DNA from 2 places in the Mesorhizobium sp. 2RAF45 genome. Region 2 is predicted to be linked to the other one. Evidence: riboswitches for the same ligand, from Rfam matches in the RefSeq annotation. Region 2 holds a riboswitch; the other holds the start of a gene.

Region 1 (7,403 bases), on a different contig from region 2:
GCCGTTCCTCGCCGGTGAGGCCAAGATGCTCCATGAGATAGGAGGCGCGGTAGGGATCGTCGGCTGGCCCGAGGCCCGCCTCGACATAGGCACGCACGGTGACGAAACCTTCCATGTCGGGCATCTGCGGCAGATAGCGGACGGTTGCCGAGGGCTGGCGAAACACCTCACCGTCCTGCGGCTCGATCAGGCCGGCCGCGATCTTAAGCAGCGTCGACTTGCCGGACCCGTTGCGGCCGACCAGCGCGATCTTGTCACCGGCCGAAGCCGTCAAGGCGGCGCCGTCGAGCAGCGGTGTGCCGCCGAAGGTCAGTCTTATCCCGTCGAGATTGAGAAGAGGCGGGGCCATGTCAGCTTTCAGGTAGTGGATACGGATGCGCGAGCAGCAGCGCGCGGCCGTGGCCGAGCGCGATGTCGAGGCGGCCCCGGACCTCGTTGGAAATGGTCAGCGACGAGCCGAACGCCACTACGACCTGGTTCAACGGCCATTTGGCGCCGGTGACGGTCAGGCCGGCAAGTTCGGAAAAGCCGAGGATCGAAAACAGCGTGCCGTCGGCATAGTCGAAGCCGGCCGTTCCCGACAGCAACGGGACACCTTCCTGGGCGCCGCTGGTCAACAGCACCTCGGTTCCGGCTTCGGCCAGGCGCAGGGCGAGCGCCAGATGCAGGAAAGCGTGGTCGGCGCGCTTGCCGCCGAACGCGCCCGCCAGCACCAGGCTAGTCGCGCCACGCTCGAGGGCTGCGGCAATCGCCAATTCGCCGTCGGTCTTGTCCTTCTCCGCCGGGAAGGTTCGGCGGGGCACTGCGGCGAGGTCGGCGGGGAGATCGGCCGGCACCGAATCGAAATCACCCACCCATAGTTCCGGCACAAGGCCGAGCAGCCGGGCATGGCCGATGCCGGCGTCGGCGGCAATGATGCGCGAGCCGTCGACCTGGCGGTCGAGCCGGGGCGTGCGGATGAGATCGCCGCCAAGCAGGATGGTGAATGTGCTCATATCCGGTGGCCTGTACCAGCCCGGCAGCGGAAACGGAAGGCCGGCAAACTGCCACTTGCGCGGTTCCCCGGCCCGGCCTATGTGTCGAAACGCTCTAACGGGGTGCCGAACGCGATCTTCGCGGACCGGCTGAGAGGCAGTCTCGCCAACCCGCTGAACCTGATCCGGTTTGTACCGGCGGAGGGATTAGACGTTTCGGACAGTCCGGCGCCTCAATTCCTTGCAATTCGAACGAAGGAGGCGCCGATGCGCACGCTTTTATACGCTCTTGTCTCGACCATGGTCGTGGCGCTGTCCGGGCCGGCCTTGGCCAAGGACAAGCTCACCGTCTACACCTATGAAAGCTTCACCGCCGACTGGGGGCCAGGCCCGGTGGTGAAGAAGGAATTCGAGGCCGAATGCGGCTGCGACGTAGAGTTCGTCTCGGTCGCCGATGGCGTGGCCCTGCTCAACCGCGTCAAGCTAGAAGGCGCGTCAACCAAGGCCGACATCGTACTTGGCCTCGACACCAATCTCACCGCCGATGCCAAGGCTAGCGGGTTGTTTGCCCCGCATGGCGCGGTCTCCGATGTCAACGTGCCGGGTGGCTGGAGCGACGATACTTTTGTTCCCTTCGACTACGGCTATTTCGCCGTCGTCTACGACACCGAAAAACTGAAGACGCCGCCGAAGAGCCTGAAGGAACTGGTCGAAGGCAGTGCCGACGACAAGATCGTCATCCAGGATCCGCGCACCTCGACGCCGGGCCTCGGCCTGCTGTTGTGGGTGAAGTCGGTCTATGGCGACAAGGCGCCGGAAGCCTGGGCCAAGCTCAAGACGAAGGTGCTGACCGTGACGCCGGGCTGGAGCGAGGCCTATGGCCTGTTCACCAAGGGCGAGGCGCCGATGGTGTTGTCCTACACGACCTCGCCGGCCTATCACATGGTCGCCGAGAACACGCAGCGCTACCAGGCCGCTTCTTTCGAGGAGGGCGAATATCTGCAGATCGAGGTCGCGGGAATCACCACGAACGGAGCCAAGAACCCGCTGGCGGCAAAATTCATCGCCTTCATGACCGGGCCGAAATTCCAGGACGCGATCCCGGAGACCAACTGGATGTTCCCGGCCGGAAAGACCGACAAGCCGCTCAACCCGGCCTTCGACAAGCTGGTCAAGCCGACCAAGACCCTGCTGTTCAGCCCCGAAGAGGTTGCCGCCAACCGCAAGGCCTGGGTGGATGAATGGCTGGCGGTGATGAGCAAATAGGCAGAGTGGTGACGCCGGCGCAAACCACGGATTCACGCGTCAGCGCCGGCATCATCGCGCTCGCCGCGATCACGCTGCTGATCGGCGGCGCATTCGCGGGCCTGCTCGTCGAAGGCGCCCATGATTTTTCGGGAGCCTGGGCGGCCTTCGATCCCTACCTGCTGCGCGTCGTGCGCTTCACGCTTTGGCAGGCAGTCCTCTCGACCCTGCTTTCGGTGATCCCGGCGCTGTTCGTGGCGCGCGCCCTGTCGCGGCATCCGCGTTTCTTCGGCCGCGCCTTCATCCTGCAACTCTTCGCCGTGCCGCTGGCGCTGCCGGCGATCGTCGCGGCGCTTGGCATACTGGCGCTGTACGGCCGTGCCGGCTATTTCGCCGGCCTGTTCAGCGCCGTCGGCGGCCAGGGTTGGCCAGGCATCTATGGCTTGTCCGGCATTCTCGTCGCCCACGTCTTCTTCAACCTGCCGTTGGCGACCCGCCTGTTCCTCGAGGCGCTGCAGACGATACCCGCCGACCAGTGGCGGCTGGCAAGCCAGCTCGGCATGGCGGCGCGGCCGGCCTTCCGGCTGATCGAATGGCCGACGCTGCGCGCCGCTCTGCCGGGTGTCGCCGGGCTGGTCTTCATGCTCTGCATCACCTCCTTCACCATCGTTTTGACGCTTGGCGGCGGACCGGCGGCAACGACGCTGGAGGTCGGCATCTACCAGGCGCTGCGCTTCGATTTCGATCCGGCGCGGGCGGTCGCCCTGACATTGCTGCAGATTGCCTTGACCTTCATCGTGGTGCTGGCGCTGACGCGGCTTGGCGCCAATGTCGTCGGCGACACCACCCTGCCAGTGGCGCCGCGCCGTTATCTCTCCGTCGACACGACCGAGGCGTCACTCAACGCCGTGTTCATCGTGCTGGCGCTGCTGTTCGTTATCGGACCGATGGCCGCGACCGTCTCGGCAGGCTTGGGCGCCGATCTCGGCCGGCTCGCCGGCGAGGCCGCTGTCCGGCAGGCGACGCTGACCAGTGCGGTGCTCGCTTTCCTGTCGGCGCTGCTTTCAGTGATGCTGTCGTTGGCGCTGACCATGGCGCGACGGGCACTCGCGTTGAGGCGCCGCGCCGGTCGAAGGACACTGCTCGAACACGCCACGGATACCGGCGCCGGTTTTGTGCTGGTCGTGCCGCCGATCGTCATCGGAGCCGGCTGGTTCCTCCTGCTGCGCCATGCCGGCGATGTCTTTGCCATCGCCCCGGTCATGGTCGTCACCGTCAATTCTGTCATGGCGATGCCTTTCGCGCTGCGCGCCGTCCGTCCCGCCTATGACGCGGCGAGCGAGCGCCACGAACGGCTCTGCGCGCAGCTCGGCATTTCCGGCTGGGCCAGGCTGCGGCTGGTCGACTGGCCGTCATTGCGGCGGCCGCTCGCCACCGCCTTCGCCTTCGCCATGGCGCTGTCGCTCGGCGATCTCGGCGTTATCGCGCTGTTCGGCAGTGATTCCGTGCAGACCTTGCCTTACCTTCTCCTGGCGCGCATGGGCAGCTACCGCACGCAGGACGCCGCCGGCCTGGCGCTGTTGCTTGGCCTCGTTTGCCTCACCTTGGTGCTGGCGGCGGACTGGCTGGGAAGAGACAAGGTCCGCAATGTCTGACGGAGCGATGAGAGGGAAGGGTGTTCCGGTGCGGCTGGACAAGGTCTCGTTCAGCTATGGCGAGGCGCCGCTCACCTTCGATGTCGCGTTCGCGGCGGCGGAAATCACCGCCATCATGGGGCCGAGCGGTTCGGGCAAGTCGACGCTGCTCAATCTGGTCGCCGGCTTCGAGACGCCGCAGTCGGGCCGCGTGCTGATCGGCGGGGCCGATGTCGGCGCAGCGCCGCCAGCCGCACGGCCGGTGTCGATGGTGTTTCAGGAAAACAACCTTTTTGCGCATCTCTCCGTCGAGCAGAATGTCGGGCTCGGCCGCTCGCCATCGCTGCGGCTGACCGAAGCCGATCGAACCGCCATTGCCGAAGCGTTGGAACGCACAGGCCTTGGCGGCAAGGACAAGCGGCTGCCGCGCGAACTCTCCGGCGGCGAGCGCCAGCGTGTCGCCCTGGCGCGCGTGCTGGTGCGCGATCGCCCGGTGCTTCTGCTCGACGAACCCTTCGCTTCGCTCGGGCCTGCCTTACGCGACGATATGCTCGACCTGGTTGCCGGCGTGCATGCGGAGCGCGGCATGACGGTGCTGTTCGTCACGCACCAGCCACAGGACGCCCGCCGCATTGGCCGCAATGTGGTGTTTCTGGACAATGGCGCCGTCGCGGCCACCGGCAGCGCGGACGATTTCTTTGTTGGGGCTGGTCCGGAGGCGTTCCGGCGCTATGTCGGTGCAGGTGCCGGCAATGCCGTATCACGAGATATTGCCCGGAAGCGGACATAATTTACGGTCAAACCGGTATCAGGCAACGGGGCGCTTGCTTGCCATGGCAGAAGTAGTGTGGCTAGGTCCGCCCTATTGGTTTGGCACAAGCCGTGATTTGCCTACGGTACTCGTCACACGCCCCTAGGGACGTGTGACGAGTACCGTAGAAATTTGTTTTTGCGCATGACAGGTTCCGGAGATCGCCCCCGATTTTCGTGGTCATGCGCCGGGACCTGAAAGGAAGCCGCTCTGGCGATCGGCGTCGACAAGCTACGAATGAACCCGCTAGCGCGCTTTCTGGCGCTGGCCGGCTTTGCCGTGGCGCTCGCAAGCTGCCAGATGTTCACGCCTCCGGAAGTCCAGGAATCCGGCTTCCAACCGTCCGACAAGCCGATCACGGTCGACAATGTCAGTGCCAACAACAAGCTCGCCGAACTGGCCAAGGCGCAGCATCCGCGCATCCTGGCGACCTATGGCGGCGAATATTCCGATCCCAAGCTTGAGCGCATGGTCGCCAAGGTCGTCGGCAATCTGACCGTTGTGTCGGCGAACCCGACCCAGACTTACCGCATCACCATCCTCAATTCGCCCAACGTCAACGCCTTCGCACTGCCGGGCGGCTATCTCTACATCACGCGCGGTCTGCTGGCGCTGGCGAATGATTCGTCCGAGCTCGCCGCCGTCATCGCGCATGAGATGGGCCACGTCACCGCCAATCACGGCCTGCAGCGCCAGCAGCTGGAGGCCGAGGAAGGCCTGGCGACCAAAGTGGTTTCCGACGTGCTCGGCGACAGCCCGACCGCCAAGGCGGCTTTGATCCGCGGCAAGCTCCGGCTGGCGCAGTTCTCGCGCAACCAGGAGCTGGAGGCCGACGCCATCGGCATCAAGTCGATCGGCGAAGCCGGCTACGACCCTTATGCCGCCGGCCGCTTCCTGCAGTCGATGTCGGCCTATACCGATTTCCGCTCGATCAGCGGCGCCACCGACGCCAGCCTCGACTTTCTGGCGACGCACCCCAACACGCCGCAGCGCATCGACCTGGCGCAGCGCCATGCCCGCCAGTTCGGCGCGCCCGGTGTCGGCACGCGCGACCGCGATTCCTTCCTCGCCGGCATAGACGGCCTGCTCTATGGCGATACGCCGGAGGAAGGCTATGTGCGTGGCGAGACCTTCCTTCATCCGGGCCTCGGCGTGTCCTTCACGGTGCCGGACGGTTTCATCATCGACAATTCGGCGGCGGCGGTGACGGCGACCGGGCCTGGCGACATAGCGATCCGCTTCGACGGCGTTTCGATCGACAAGAACCGCGCCTTGACCGACTACATCAGAAGCGGCTGGGTGGCCGGTCTGGACGACAGCAGCGTCAAGCAGGAAACCATCAACGGCAACGAGGCCGCGACGGCGCATGCCAGTGCCGAAGGCTGGCAGTTCGACATCGCGGTGATCCGTGCCGGCGGCCAGGTCTACCGGCTGCTCACCGCGGCACCCTCGGCCAGCACCTCGCTGGAGACGGTGGCACGCTCTGTCAGCGGGTCGTTCCGTATCCTGAGTGCCGCTGAAAAGGCGGCCTTGAAGCCGCTGCATATCCGCGTGCTTACCGTGCAGCCGGGCCAGACCATGGGCTCGCTCGCCGCGCAGATGGTCGGCGTCGACCGCAAGCTCGATCTGTTCCGGGTGCTCAACGCGCTGTCGCCGGGCGCCGCGGTTTCGACCGGCGACAAGGTCAAGATCGTCACCGACAAATAAGAGTACGCTGCAAACTCACTTCGCTGGACGCTTGCCGCGGCTTTCTGTGCTTCCGGTGCTCATGGACTTAGAGACCACTCCGCTCCGGTTCTCGAAAACCACGCCATTCGACTCAGCGGAGCGAGTTTTGACCGCACTCTTGTGCCGTGCCGTTGAAAGTCAGGCGGCCGTCGCCAGAAATTCCGGGTTCTGCTTCACCAGCGCCACTTTGAGCTTTTCCATGGCGCGGGCCTCGATCTGGCGGACGCGTTCCTTGGATATACCGAGCGTCTCGCCGAGAGCCTCGAGCGTGGCGCCCTCGTCGTTCAGCCGGCGTTCCTCGATGATCCTGAGTTCACGCGCGTTCAGCGCATGAAGCGCCTCCCGCAGCCAAAGCGAACGGCGCGCGATATCGATCTTGTCGCCGACGATCTCGTCGGGCAGGGGATCGTCGGAAACCAGGAAGTCCATCCGCTCGGTCGCGCCCGCATCGTCGGCAAGCGGCATGTTGAGCGAGGAGTCGGGCGCCGAAAGCCGTGAATCCATCATCGCCACGTCAGCCTCGGAGACGCCAAGCGCCACCGACACTTCGCGGTAGAGGGTCGTGTTGGAAAGCGGCTCGGCGCCGTTCGCCAGCCGGGCGCGCAGGCGGCGCAGGTTGAAGAACAGGGCTTTCTGCGCGGAACTGGTTCCGCCGCGCACGATCGACCAGTTGCGCAGGATGTAATCCTGCATCGAGGCGCGGATCCACCACGTCGCATAGGTCGAAAACCGCACTTCGCGTTCGGGCTCGAAGCGGGCGGCGGCCTCGAGCAGGCCGACATGACCTTCCTGGATCAGGTCGCCGAGCGGCAGGCCGTAATGGCGGAATTTCGAGGCCATGGAAATCACCAGCCGCATATGGGCAACAGTGATGCTGTGCAATGCGTTCTGGTCGTTGTCTTGCTTCCAGAGCAAGGCCAGCCGATGTTCTTCGTCGCGTTCGAGGTAGGGAGCCTTCATTGCCGCGCGGACCATAATCCGTCCTGCCGTGTCTTCCATCATGAGGCGCTC
Region 2 (7,403 bases):
AAGAGGATCATTCCGAACTCGTTGCCTGGAATCTCAAACGGGGGCTGGAGCAGCAGGTGCAAGGCGACGTCAGAGGCGCGGTAGACTCATTCAGCTTTGCGATCCAGCTGGATCCTTACAACGCCGAGGCCTTTTACGACCGGGCGCTTGCCGAGGCATCCCAGGGAAATTACGCCATTGCCGCCACGGACTGCCGGCGCGCCATCGAACTCGACCCGAAGCGCGCAGGCTCTTGCAGCGAACACGCCCCAGGCGAAACAGCTCCGTCGGTTGCCACAGGGAAGGACCCGGCAGCCGCAAAAATCCTGCTCGAGCGCGCCGAGGCGCGGCTTACAAAATATGGCATCGAAGGCGCACTTCTCGATCTCGACAAGGCGATCAACCTGGATCCCGAGAGCGCCGAAGCGTATTTCAGCCGGGCCGGTGCCAGGACACTGAAGGGCGATATGGTCGGTGCAGCGGCGGATTGCCGTCGCGCCGCCGAACTCGATCCAAAATGGACGGGAGGCTGCAGTGAACAGGTTGCGGGTAACCACAGCAAACCGCCACCATTGCCGGACACCCGACAGCCGACGCCGCGAGCCGTCGTTGCCGATGTAACGGCCACGCAGGACACGCTGGCCGCGAAGGCCCTGGAGGCGAACGACCCGCGGGCCCTGGAAGCGATCCTTGGCGGCGATGCCTTCCTGGACATGGGCAAGTACGATCAGGCCATCGGCGCCTACAACCACGCGATCGCGCTCGACCCGGACAACCGGTTCGCCTATTTCGGCCGCGGCAAGGCCTGGGCTGCCAAACGCGCCTACCAGCAGGCGATCGCCGACTACGGCCAGGCCATCGAACGCGCCCCCAATTTTGCCGCGGCGCATTTTCGCCGAGGCCTCGCTAAGATCACCCTTGGGGACATCGATGGTGCTCTCGCCGATTGCGACCGAGCCGCCGCGCTCGATCCAAAGGCGCGCGACGCATTTTACTGCAAAGGCATGGCTCAGCATGCCAAGGGCGACGCAGGAAGCGCAATCGCTGCTTATTCGGTGGCGATCGGGATCGATCCGAAGGATGATGCCAGCTATTACGGGCGCGGCATGGCGTGGGCCGACGGCAAGGACTATTCGAAGGCGATTGACGACTTCGATCAAGCCATAAAGCTCAGCCCTAGCAATCCAGACTATACGGTTGCGCGCAAAGCGACGGTGGCTGCGCTGGCAGAGGGTGGCGCCGCGCCGGACGCCGTAGGCTCGGCCCCAAAGGACCTCAAGGCTTTCATCGACCGCGGCGACGCCTTCTACGACAAAGGCAAATTCGATCGCGCCATCGCCGAATACAGCAAGGCGATTGCGCTCGATCCAAGAAAGGCCTCGACCTATGTCGGCCGCGGTCTGTCGTTTGTCGAGAAGGGCATGTACGACGCAGCCATCACCGACTTCGGCGAGGTGATCAAACTCTATCCCGGCCATTCAGACGCCTACATCGGCCGCGCCGTCGCGTGGACAAACAAGAACGAACTGGATCGTGCCATCGCCGACTACAGCCGCGTGATCGAACTCAACCCGCAATATGCGCCGGCTTATTTTGCACGTGGCACTGTCTGGTTCACCAAGGGCGACTACGACCCGGCGATTGCCGACCTGGACCAAGCGCTGAAGCTCGATCCAAAGATGGCCCTCGCCCGCAAGGGTCGCGAATTGGCGATGCTTGCAAGGGACGAAGCCAACGCATCGAACATGCCGGGCCAAGCCGTTGGCCGGGCTGGCGAGCAAGCGACCAGGCCGAGTTGGACTTCGCTGGCCGCACAGACCTTCAACAAGGGTCAAGCGCTGTATGGCAAGGACGACTATGACGGCGCCATAGCCCTGTATGGCAAGGCGATTTCATTCTTTCCTGCATTCCACGACGCCTATCTAGCCCGAGCAGTGGCCTGGGAGGCCAAGAGCGATTACGCGCATGCGGTCGCCGATTACAGCCAGGCGATTACGCTCAATTCGAATCTTGCCGAGACCTATTACGACCGCGGCCAGAACCTCGGTTTCCAAGGCGATTACGACGGGGCGCTCGCGGACTACAACATGGCCATCAGTCTCAACACCTCGGACGCAAGGGTCTATGCCAATCGGGGACTCATATGGATGGGCAGGCATGAGGACGTCGCTGCGTTGCGCGATTTCGAAAAGGCACTCAGCCTCGATCACGGAAACCCCTTTGCTTATTTGGGCCGAGGCGTGATCCGGACCAGCAGGGCAGACTATGACGGCGCCATCGCCGATTTGAGCCACGCGATAAAGCTCCAACCGGATTTCGCCACCGCCTACAACGCGCGAAGCCAGGCGTGGGAAGCCAAGGGCAACCACAAGCGCGCCGAGGCCGACCGCAAGAAGGCGCTGAGCCTTGGCGCGAAGTAAGGTTCGAGAACGCTGCCAGATGACGCGTTGAAAAGCTTTGAACGATGGGAAGCTTTCACGCCAACCGAGCGCCTTTGGCTAGCCAGCCATTCCCTCGAGGCGCGAAAGGCAGACCGACGCACCTTACCCCAGAGCTGAATTGCTGAAATACCCTGCAAAATCAGGGCGCTGCGTCAGAACCTTACCATCCGCGTCGCGCAAAATGCCCGCTTTGAAGAGATAGTCGCCGATGGCGTCCATCTTGGCCGGATCCATCGTACCGATGGCGCCGTTCTCCGCGCGCAGATAGTGTCCGTCGATCAACGCCTTGAGCGATGCTTCGATCAATGCCGGATTGGTCAAGGCGTCCTTGTTGCCGGCGATCAGCAGCGCGGCGGCTTCGGCCGGATGATCGACGGTGAACTGATAGCCGCGCCGCGTTGCCTGGATAAAGGCCGACGCTAATGCCGGGTTTGCCTTGAGATAGGCTTCGCTCGACGAGATCAGCGTCGTGTGCTCGTCCGGCACGCCGTAGTCGGCATAGACGAAGTTCCGCTGCTTGACGCCCTTGAGTTCGGCCTCGACGCCCTCCCAGGTCGAGACCTCGAGCGTGAAGTCGACTGAGCCATTGGCCAGCGCTTCATAGGCGGAAGTGCCAAGCGTCACCGTTTCGAAATTGCCCTTGCCGCCGTCGTGGCGGATGATGGTCGAGATCAGTGCGTTTTCCCAGGCGCTGCCGAAACCGCCATAGGTCAGGCCGTCAAGATCCCTGGGACTTTTGATCTCGCTGCGCGCCGCATTGAAGACCACGCGGCCGGTTTCGGACTGCACCACGGCGTAGACGGCCTTCAAGTCGGCCCCGCCGGTCTTCTGGCTGAACAGGCTGATGGTGCCGTTGATGCCGAAGTCGGCAACGCGGTTGGCGACCAGCGTGCCGGCGCCGGTGTCACTATAGGGTAAAATGTCGACCTCGAGGCCGGCCTCGCGGTAAAATCCCTTGTCGCGGGCGACGAACAGCCCGATGTGGTTGGTGTTGACAGTCCAGTCCAGCGCGACGGTGACTTTTTGCGTCGCGGCGAAGACGCGGCTCGCTCCAGCGATCAGCGGAAGACCGCTGGCAAGGGTGAGCAGCAGGGCCTGCCGGCGTGTCATATCAGTCATGGTCATGTCCTTTGGATGGTTGAGGGTTGAGCAAGATGTCGAGGATCTCGGCCTCGAGTGCGCCGGCCTGCTGCGCGGCGGCGCCAGTCGGATCTCGCGGACGCGGCAAGGGCACCGTGATCTCACGCAACACACGGGCCGGACGCGCCGACAGCACATAGATGCGGTCGGACAGGAACACCGCCTCGCGCACATCGTGGGTGATCAGCAGCGCCGTCCAGCGATGGTGACGCCACATCTGCTCAAGCCAGCGCTGCATGGCCGCACGGGTCAATGCGTCGAGCGCGCCGAACGGTTCGTCGAGCAAAAGCATGTCGCGCTCCTGCACCACCGTGCGCAAAAGCGCCGCGCGCTGGCGCATGCCGCCGGAAAGCTGTGCCGGAAAATGCCGCTCGAAGCCGGCAAGGCCGAACTCTGCAAGCAGCGGCACGACCCGCGCCCGCGCCACCTGGCGTCTGACGCCTTGCACTTCAAGCCCGAGTGTCGTGTTGTCGAGGATGCGCCGCCACGGCATCAGGGCGTCGCGCTGCGGCATGAATGCGAAATGCCGGCCATGGTCGTCGAGCGGCATGCCGTCGAACAACATCTCGCCTTCGCCATGCTCGGCACCCGTCAGAAGCTGGAACAGCGTCGACTTGCCGGCGCCCGAAGGCCCAAGGATCGAGACGAATTCGCCGGCACCGACGCTGAGCGAAATGTCGGCGAGCACGTCGAGCCCGCCAAACGCCTTGCGCACATGCCGCAATTCGAGCCGGCTCATCGCCCCGGCCCCTTCCCTGCCGGCTGACGGCCGATCCGTTCCCAGGGCATGGCGAGGCGCTGCAAGAGCGCCGTCAGCCCGAACAGGATCAGCGTGAGCGCGGCACTCACGCCGACCGCGGCCAGCACCAGATCGGGGCGGAAATTGTTCTTGGCGTTGAGCATGTAGATGCCCAGTCCCTTGGCCGCACCGGCATATTCGGCGAAGATGGCGCCGACCACGGCATAGGTGATGGAGATCCGCAGGCCGGCGAAGAAATAGGGCAGTGCCGAAGGCAGCCGCGCCAGAACGAAGACACGCCAGCGCCCTGCCCCCATGGCGCGCAGCATCTGGCCGATCTCCACCTCGGTCGCCTCGTAGCCCTGCACCAGAGCCACCAGCATCGGGAAAAAGGTGACCAGCGCCACCAGCATGATCTTTGGCGTCAAACCGAAGCCGAACCACAGCACCACCAGCGGCGCGATGGCCACCAGCGGCAAGGTCTGGCTGACGATGAAGACAGGAAACAGCGCGCGCCGCAGCGGCTGGAAGAAGTCGACCAGCATCGACAGCGCGAAAGCGGCGCCGAGCGAGCAGGCAAAGCCGATCAGCGTGGCGCGGATGGTGGGAACGGCGTTGTCGATCAGCGCCTCGCGATTGAGCATCGCCTGTTCGAAGACGCGCGACGGCGCTGGCAGGATCGTCGGCTTGATGCCGGAATAATTTGCGTAGAGTTCCCAGGCCACGAGCAGCAACCCGACCGACATCACGGCCGGTGCCGCCCTGGCGAAGAGACCCGCGAGCTGCCGCGGGCGGCTTGACGACAATGAGACCACGAGAGGACAACCTCGACCGCGCGTAGAGCAAGCGGGTGTTTCAGACTCAGACAGCGGTGGGGCTGTTGGCGGAAACCGTGACGTCAAGGGTTACGTGGCCCGCGCCCGGTCCGAAGCGGCAGAAGGCTTCGTTCAGCGCCGAAAAGATCGCGCCGGTATCGCCGCGCAGTTTGGTGCAAAAATTCTTGGAGCGATCGTAGACGCCGGACTGTTTCAGGAAATCGATGCAGCCATAGATCTCATCGATGTGGTCGCCGGTGCCCATCACATAGAGCGAGAACTGCGCCGCCGCCGGCTGGCCGGTGGCAGCAGCGCTGCGCACGGCGGCGATGGCGGCTTCCTTGCGCGGCCCGAGCGGCCCGACAGGCCCGCCAAACGCGTCGGAGCGGCAGATCGGATCGTCCGGCTCGCCAGGACAGCCGCGCGAAATGGCGGCCGACAGCACGCAATGCTTGCCGCTCTGCGCCGCCGCCACGAACAGGTCGCGCAGCGCCGGGAACAACACTTCGGGCGGCCCGACCAGCAAGGTCGAGATGTCGTCGGTTTCGATCCGGAGCCTGTCCCGGTAGGGATCGAGCGCGCCGAGCGCGCCCAGGATGACGCCGACGAAATCGTCGGCCATGGGATATAGGGAAATCTGTGCGCCTGAAAACATAGCCCGCCTCGCTCCGCTGGTATTACCCAGATCAGCTTCTAGGGTCTGTGGGCTTGCCGCCCCCGTCTCAGCCCCGACCGTACGGAGCACCCCTGTGGATGGACGCGTTAAAGCACCATTCGAACGGAAGGGGAAGCCGTTTTTTCAGCGCACCGGGCCAAAAGCGTTGCACCAACTCTGGCCGTTGCGTGGACGCTGGCGACGCCGCGCAGTCGGAATTTTATGGGGAACCTTCGCCAAGCCGAGAGGTTGTCCCACCAGTCGCAACGCGGCGAGTTCACAGAAATGGAGGCAAAACCATGTTCATGAAAATCCTCGCAGCTTCGGCGTTCACCGTTGCGCTTGCCACTTCCGCGATGGCGCAAAGCAACACCGCAAACGGCATGGATGGGTCAGGCGGCAGCGGCCACTCAGTGACTGTAGACCCGAGCACGCCGGCTTCGCCCAATACGGTCGATCCGGCAATTACCAACAGCACCACCATCGCGCCGGGCGACATGAACTCCAATGCGGATCGGAATTGCCCGACCAACCCCCAAGGTGCGCAGTCCGATGCCAACGGCAATTTGACGGCGCCCACCGTGAATGACAACAACTGTGGCAAGTAAGTGATTGTCCAAAAACAAAAAAGCCGCCGGACATCCGGCGGCTTTTCGATATCACTTCCAACGATGCTTTGTGCCAACCGTTAGGATGCGGCCTTTTCGCGAACCGGCAGTTTCCAGCCCGGCCTGACGAAGTGGCAGGTGTAGCCGTTTGGATATTTCTCCAGATAATCCTGGTGCTCGGGCTCGGCTTCCCAGAAGGCGCCGGCCGGCGCGACTTCCGTGACGACCTTGCCAGGCCACAGGCCGGAAGCATCGACATCGGCGATGGTGTCTTCGGCGACGCGTTTCTGCTCGTCGCTCGTATAGTAGATCGCCGAACGGTAGCTCATCCCGACATCGTTGCCCTGGCGGTTGCGCGTCGTCGGATCGTGGATCTGGAAAAAGCGCTCCAGCAGCGTGCGATAGCTAATCACGGCCGGATCGAAATTGATCTCGATGGCTTCGGCATGGGTGCCGTGGTTGCGATAGGTGGCGTTGGCTACATCACCGCCGCTATAGCCGACACGCGTGGAGATGACGCCGGGATAGCGCCGTATCAGATCCTGCATGCCCCAGAAACAGCCACCGGCAAGCACTGCGCGTTCGGTCGAAGTCGCCATGTCACGTCTCCTCAAAAGGCAATTCCAGCTCATGTAGCGGTTTCCCGCCCGGAATTGCGCGGACAAAATTGGATTTCCCAATAGATGGGCATTGTCGTCCGCTTCGTCCAGTCGCGTGGAAACAACGCGGCCATGAGCGAACGATATCACGACGCGGTCGGGGATCGAACCGTTTCAGTTGCCCGGATGCAGGGTCCGGCTGTCGACGGCAAGCGGCGGATACAGCGTGCCGGGCGGAATGGCGGCAAAGCTGATTGCCACCGGCGGCGCCGTGCGCGACCAATTGAAAAGAACCGTCTTGACCGGGAGGTTGCCCAGCCATGTCTGCAACTGCGGCGGAACGTCATGCCCTGGCCAAACCATCAGCATGCCGTGGTCGTGCAAGCGCTGCCTGGTGATCCAGGGCGCGAACCGCGTATCGAGATCG

Evidence for each region. A riboswitch is a leader RNA that binds a small molecule or an ion and turns the genes downstream of it on or off. The one in region 2 is predicted to bind thiamine pyrophosphate.
Region 1: another riboswitch for thiamine pyrophosphate. It lies ahead of thiB (thiamine ABC transporter substrate binding subunit); the one in region 2 lies ahead of AB4Z43_RS04405 (YkoF family thiamine/hydroxymethylpyrimidine-binding protein).

The regions. Positions count from the first base shown of each region.
Region 1 covers NZ_JBFRGG010000012.1:1,765-9,167, forward strand. Annotated here, with positions in the region: gene AB4Z43_RS25180 (ABC-F family ATP-binding cassette domain-containing protein) at 1-349, opposite strand, end outside; gene AB4Z43_RS25185 (thiamine diphosphokinase) at 351-995, opposite strand; TPP riboswitch at 1,084-1,198, shown strand; gene thiB (thiamine ABC transporter substrate binding subunit) at 1,242-2,240, shown strand; gene thiP (thiamine/thiamine pyrophosphate ABC transporter permease) at 2,216-3,874, shown strand; gene thiQ (thiamine ABC transporter ATP-binding protein) at 3,867-4,643, shown strand; gene AB4Z43_RS25205 (M48 family metalloprotease) at 4,902-6,371, shown strand; gene AB4Z43_RS25210 (RNA polymerase factor sigma-32) at 6,531-7,394, opposite strand.
Region 2 covers NZ_JBFRGG010000001.1:901,292-908,694, forward strand. Annotated here, with positions in the region: gene AB4Z43_RS04385 (tetratricopeptide repeat protein) at 1-2,399, shown strand, start outside; gene AB4Z43_RS04390 (ABC transporter substrate-binding protein) at 2,523-3,539, opposite strand; gene AB4Z43_RS04395 (ABC transporter ATP-binding protein) at 3,532-4,299, opposite strand; gene AB4Z43_RS04400 (ABC transporter permease) at 4,296-5,045, opposite strand; gene AB4Z43_RS04405 (YkoF family thiamine/hydroxymethylpyrimidine-binding protein) at 5,161-5,769, opposite strand; TPP riboswitch at 5,760-5,873, opposite strand; gene AB4Z43_RS04410 (hypothetical protein) at 6,069-6,377, shown strand; gene msrA (peptide-methionine (S)-S-oxide reductase MsrA) at 6,458-6,976, opposite strand; gene AB4Z43_RS04420 (glycosyltransferase family 39 protein) at 7,151-7,403, opposite strand, start outside.